2 regions of the Paenibacillus segetis genome follow, and region 1 is predicted to be linked to the other one. Evidence: riboswitches for the same ligand, from Rfam matches in the RefSeq annotation. Region 1 holds a riboswitch; the other holds the start of a gene.
The links. Region 1 has a riboswitch for S-adenosylmethionine ahead of metA (homoserine O-acetyltransferase MetA). Riboswitches for the same ligand answer to the same signal wherever they lie in the genome.
Positions count from the first base shown of each region.

Region 2: another riboswitch for S-adenosylmethionine. It lies ahead of IEW05_RS20230 (methionine ABC transporter ATP-binding protein); the one in region 1 lies ahead of metA (homoserine O-acetyltransferase MetA).

Region 1 covers NZ_BMFT01000001.1:855,563-858,882, reverse strand. The annotation lists gene IEW05_RS03715 (PLP-dependent transferase) at 1-766, opposite strand, end outside; gene metA (homoserine O-acetyltransferase MetA) at 783-1,718, opposite strand; SAM riboswitch class I at 1,841-1,976, opposite strand; gene corA (magnesium/cobalt transporter CorA) at 2,437-3,320, shown strand, end outside.
Region 2 covers NZ_BMFT01000003.1:209,848-213,167, reverse strand. The annotation lists gene IEW05_RS20240 (UbiD family decarboxylase) at 1-795, shown strand, start outside; gene IEW05_RS20235 (Cthe_2314 family HEPN domain-containing protein) at 881-1,585, shown strand; SAM riboswitch class I at 1,695-1,848, shown strand; gene IEW05_RS20230 (methionine ABC transporter ATP-binding protein) at 1,976-2,992, shown strand; gene IEW05_RS20225 (methionine ABC transporter permease) at 2,992-3,320, shown strand, end outside.

The sequences.
Region 1 (3,320 bases):
GCTCCATCCGCAGCGCTAATGTCTTCATTCCTCGCATGAGCTGATAAGAGTCGGTAGGGCTGAGAACTGCACCAATGGAATTATGTAGAAAGCCAATTTCTTTGGATAGTTTCTCATCTTTTGTCACGATCAGTCCGGCAAGTACATCATTATGCCCACCTAAATACTTCGTTGCACTATGAACGACAATATCCGCTCCAAGTTCCAGTGGACGCTGGAAGAATGGAGTTAGTAACGTATTATCTACGATTGTAATAATGTCATGTACATGTGCCCAGCTAGTTACTGCTTCAATATCGGTCACCATCATAAGAGGGTTCGTTGGTGTTTCAATAAACACTGCTTTGGTGTTGGGTTTACGCACACTTTCAAGCGCATCTAAATCGTTCGTATCAACATAAGAAGCCGTTACACCGTACTTAGACAAAATCTGCTCAAGTAGACGATATGTCCCACCATACAAATCGAGCGATACAATGAGATGATCACCTTGTGAGAACAAGGTAAACACGGTTTGCAGTGCTGCCATCCCAGAGCTACAGGCAAAACCAGCATCACCGGCTTCTAACACCGCTGCCGCATCTTCCAACACCTTACGAGTCGGGCTCTTTGTTCGTGCATAATCAAATCCTGTACTTTGCCCTAATCTAGGGTGTCGAAAAGCGGTCGCCTGATAAATAGGATAATTGACAGCTCCTGTCACCGGTTCCTCTATAGAGCCAATTTGTGCAAGCTTACTTTCAATACGCAATGTTTTGTCCGCCACCAGTTATCCCTCCACATTAAATTTGATAAACAAACTCCGTTTGCTGGTCTATATCATAAGGTGTTTCCTGATACACATAGTAATTGAGCCAATTGGAAAATAATAAGTTAGCATGTGCTCGCCATGTTGAAGGCGGATCAAGTGAAGGATCGTTATTTGGATAGTAATTAACAGGCAATTCAATTTCAAGTCCCTTGGCGATATCCCGATCATATTCCCACTTCAGTGACCAAGGATCATATTCCGAATGACCCGTTACGAAAATCTGCTTACCATCACGGGTTGCTACGAGATAGATACCTGCTTCCGGTGACTCAGCCAAAATATGCAGTTCAGGGTTAGCCTCGATATCTGCGCGTTCAACATCCGTATGACGGGAATGTGGAACATGAAAACCCTCATCAAATCCGAATAGCAATTTAACATTAGGAATGTTAATACGATGTGAAAACACGCCGAAACATTTTTTCTCAAGGTAAGTTTTTTGTACACCAAAGTGATGATATAAGCCTGCTTGAGCAGCCCAACAAATGTGTAATGTTGAGGTGACGTGAGTTTTGCTCCATTCAAAAATTTCTTGTAGCTCTTCCCAATAGTTCACTTCTTCAAATTCCATTTGTTCAACAGGAGCACCCGTTACAATCATCCCGTCAAAACGACGATTCTTAATCTCATCGAACGTTTTATAGAACATCTCCAGATGTTCTGCAGATGTATTCCTCGATGTGTGTGAACGAGGATGAAGCAACACAATCTCTACTTGAAGTGGCGTATTTCCGAGTAACCGTAAAATTTGAGACTCTGTCGTTTCCTTTGTCGGCATCAGATTCAGAATAGCAATCCGCAAAGGTCGAATGTCCTGACGATAAGCCCGACTCTCATCCATTACAAAAATATTCTCATTTTCAAGCACTTCTTTGGCGGGTAAATGATCAGGGATTTTAATCGGCATAATTCTTCGCTCCTTTTTTACAGTAAATGAAATTTGTTTTTCTACCAGAGAGTATCGCGATAACAAAAAGAGACCTATCTCACATTAGAGAAAGGTCGTCATCTATTTTCGTGAATGCGCCTCTCTCATCTCTCAGAAACCACCAACCATGTCTTTGTAATTACTACTGGTCTGGTTCTGCAAGAATTAGCACCGTGCGATAAATCGCCGGTTGCCGGGTGTCATCGGGCTAGTCCCTCCACCTGCTCTTGATAAGATTTCGCTATATTTAATTCATGATTCAGGGATAAATATCACAATGCGTTCCCTGAATTCACTTTAATGTATAAGGCCTACTTACGTCAAGAACTCATATCCAAAAATTTGGGGCACCTCTGCCGATAGCCAACCATATACTGGGGAATAAAATTAAGATATTTAAAGGGTTGTAACATTTCATACAGCGGCGTTATACTAGACAAGTGTTTGAAAATGTTAAGGTAAAGAGGTGAACCAAGAAATGGAAGGCGACCCGAGTCCGCAGAGGAGAACTGCCCCAATACGACAATCGCATAGGAAAGAATTCAGCAGGGCACTCGTGGAAAGATTGGGGCTCTTTCATTTTACGGTTACTACATAGGTAACACCCTATTTTGGTGTTCCCGTACTGCTGTGTTCTTTCCCTTGCTCTAATCAAGAGCATCCCCGATCAAACTCTCGGGGTAAGGGAGGAAATCATATGAAAATTCGTCACGTACAAGCTGGCGTATTCACGACTGTCGAAGACGTAGAAACTACGACTGTTGCTCCAGAAGAAGGCTTTTACTGGATTGATGCAGATGTAGAGGATCTTGCACTGCTGCAGCCTCTTTTCTCGTTGCATGATTTAGCAGTGGAGGACTGTCTTACAGAAGAAGAACAGCGTCCGAAAATTGAAACTTATGATAATCATTATTTTATTGTTGTAAATAGCATTCGATATGATGACGAAGAAATTTTTCTGCGTGCGCTGAGCCTTTTCCTAGGTCGTCATTACATCATCACTGTAACGAAACAAAAGATTAACGAGCTGCGGGCAGTGAAGCCTATCCTATGGGATCAAGAAGTAAGCGAACCTGACCGTTTCCTCTATCTGCTCATCGACCTTGTAGTTGATAATTACTTTACAGTAGGCGACCGGATTGAGTACAAAATCGAGAAACTGGAAGAAGATATCCTCATGCATACCAAACGCTCTCATCTGAGTGAAATTATCGGTCTGCGAAGCGAGATTCTTTGGCTCAAAAAAATGCTTGGCCCACAAAAAGAAGTTATAAATATTTTAAATAAAAAAGATCTACGTCTGATCGACGACCAACTGCAAAAGTATTTCAGCGATATTTATGAGAATGCTGTAAAAATATCTGAAAACTTTGATACTTTCCGCGAATTGATGGGCAACTTACGTGAAGCCTATCAGTCAGCCATCGCCAATCGTGCGAATGAAATCATGCGTGTTTTTACTGCGATCACGACCATATTTATTCCACTTACTTTGATTACAGGTATTTATGGAATGAACTTTGACAACATGCCAGAACTTCATGGGAAATACAGTTATTTTATCGTTATTGGCATTATGGT
Region 2 (3,320 bases), on a different contig from region 1:
GGGCAATTTTTGCAAAAGTTACTCTCTCCTGCCTTTCCGATCTTAATGCCAAGGGTCCGTTCACTCTGGACCTATGCAGAATGTGGATTTCAAACGTTAACCTCAGCCGTTGTGCGGGAGAGTTATTCACGAGAGGCATTGATTTCCGGATTTCAAATCTTAGGACAAAGGGAACTGTCGCTAACAAAATTTCTGATGTTGACGGACAAAATGATCGTTCTATCAGACTTTAAGCTGTTGTTAGCCACAGTATTAGAGCGTTTTAATCCATGTACGGATTTGTATATATTCAGCAATATGTCGAATGATATACTGGACTACACGGGACGTGAACAGAAGCTCGGTAGTAAGGCAATTCTGGTTGGAGTAGGTGAACCCATCAGAGCACTTCCGAAGGTATACGATGAGGGAGATATTCCAGAAGTGGATCAAATAAAAGTATTCCATGATGGTTGTCTTGTTGTATCAGGTGCCTCTTATGAGAATGAGCCTATGCTTCCGCAGCGTCTGCTTACTACTTTGAAGGAGCGTGGAACCAAATGGCCACTAGTTATACTGGTTGACCATGCAGAGATCGTAGCTAATGATCAAATGGCCCTCCTCTGGACTGTATTTACGAGGTTTAATCCGACTGATGATATCTACTCCGTAGCGGAGATTAATCAGCATCATTTGGCATATAGTCTGCCGCTGATCATTGATGCCCGTATGAAGCCGGGTTACCAAGATGAATTATTCCCAAGTGAGGAAGTTGTTTCTTTAGTGGATCAACGTTGGAAAACCTATTTCGCATAAATGATTCTCAGAAGTCGTCGATTGATATTGATGTATCCCAAAAAAAGGGATATCCAGTGCTGAATTTAGGAAGTGAGGAAAAGTTATGTTGCGTAGTTTACTTGGTGAACCACCAAGACAAAATGAAGGCTTGCTTGCGGATACAATGGACATCATGGTACAGGGCGTCAAGCTATTACAGAAAGAAATGGAACGCCATCAAGATCCAAGTCATGATTACCGGAAGCTTGAAGTGTGGACGCATGGGTTGATTTCCTCGCTCGATGAACTGGAGCAGTGTCTTTTTGCAGCAACTTTTTTTCGTAAGAAGGTTGTGAAGGATTATGTTGAAGATATGGATGCTGCTGAGAAAGGTGATTATGCGCGATATGTATTTTTCTACAAAGACGGCTTTATTCGCGTTTTTTCTATTCTAGATAAACTCGGTACGATTCTCAATGAAATGTATGATCTGAATACGTCCAAAGTCAAAACTCATTATTCTTATTTCACGGTACTCCGTCAATTCCATTATCTGAAGGTGCATATCGAGCTGGGAGACAAGTTGTTTTCGATCAAAGAACAGTACAAGGAAACGCTGAATGTGCTTCGCGGACGCCGTAATACAGAAATTCATTATATGAACTCGGAGTTGAAGGATGATCTGTGGCAGCGCCATCAGGCACTATACGGCAAGATTGAGCTTGAGGATCTCGATGGGCATCTGCAGGATTTGGATCAAGGGTATCAAATGGTGTGTAAAACTTTGTATACAGCCTTCGAATATATAGTTAAAAGATGGCAACGGTGAAGGTCATATCCTTGTGGAAATGTTTTTCTTTGACAAAACAGAGGAAAGTATCTATACTCTAAAATAGTTTCTGAAATATTACATCCGATGATTTCATATAACTTCATATTTCTTATCGAGAGTGGCGGAGGGAAAGGCCCGATGAAGCCCAGCAACCGATTTGTTTAATAGTGATCTAAGTTATCGCTTATTGATCAAATGACATGGTGCTAATTCCTTCAAAATCATGTACCTGATGTGGTCATGATTTTGGCAGATGAGAAGGCATTGTCTTTACGTAAAGAGAGCCCTTGATTCTGCAAAGGGGCTCTTTTGTTTTTTTAGGAAAAGGCCTGATGGAATCTCCTTAAGAAGGAAGAAACACATTAATTTATAAAGGGGGTTATCCGCATGATTGAACTTAAACAGCTGACCAAAACATATGGAAGCAAACAAAAAGCTACAACGGCTTTGTCCGGTGTTAATCTGACTGTAGGAAAAGGTGAGATCTTTGGCGTCATCGGTCATTCCGGTGCCGGAAAAAGTACGCTAATCCGTTGTATTAATTTACTCGAACGGCCTACTACTGGTGAAGTTTGGGTGGGTGGCACCGAGCTGACAAGCCTAAGAAAACGAGAGCTTCAGCGTCAGCGTAGCAAAATTGGCATGATCTTTCAGCATTTTAACCTGCTGTCCTCTGCCACGGTATATAACAACATCGCTTTTCCACTTACGTTGATCGGAACACCGAAGGCTGAGATCGCTAAGAAGGTTAATGAGCTCCTGGCCCTAGTAGGGCTTGAAGAGCATCGGAATAAGTACCCGGCTCAATTATCTGGAGGACAAAAGCAGAGGGTTGGTATTGCTAGAGCGCTCGCTAGCGATCCGGATGTGTTACTATGCGATGAAGCGACATCAGCACTTGATCCCCAGACGACGGATTCGATCTTGAAGCTACTCCTGGATATTAACAGAAAGTTTAACTTAACGATTCTACTCATCACACATGAGATGAACGTCATTCAGACCATCTGTGATCGGGTAGCCGTTATTCATCAGGGAAATATCGTGGAACAAGGCCCAGTGAGTCAAGTATTCCTTAAGCCGAAGCACCAAGTAACGCGCGAGTTTATCAATCATGACTCGTTTGCTGAGGCTGGATTGAAATTAGCGAACTCCGTGCAGCATCCACAGTGGGCTAGGCTTGTTAGAATTACATTCCTTGGTGCTAAAACGTATGAATCAGTCCTATCTCAAGTAGTGCGTCAGACCAATGTTAACTTCGCGATTCTGCATGGAACAATCTCTACGATTAAGGAAGTACCTTATGGACAGCTTACCGTTTCTTTTGAAGGTGACGCAAGTGATGTTGACCGAACCCTTGCACTGCTTCGGGAACGCGATCTTGATGTGGAGGTGATTGGATAATGGGAGGATTAGATTTCTCTAAAGTAAATTGGTCAGAAATCGGCAGTGCTTCGGTCGATACTTTGCTCATGATGGGATACGCTACATTCTTCACGTTTCTGATCGGTTTACCGCTGGGTGTACTACTGTATACCTTATCTAGGTCCAATTCCTGGGTTTTAGGATGGGTTTACAGAATATTATCGTTAATTGTTAATATCGTACGTTCCGTTCCATTTATCATTCTGATTGTCGCATTGATTCCATTTACAAGGTTTGTAGTTGGGGTATCGATGGGAGTTCAAGGTACGATTGTTCCGCTGGTCATAGGGGCTGCCCCATTCTTTGC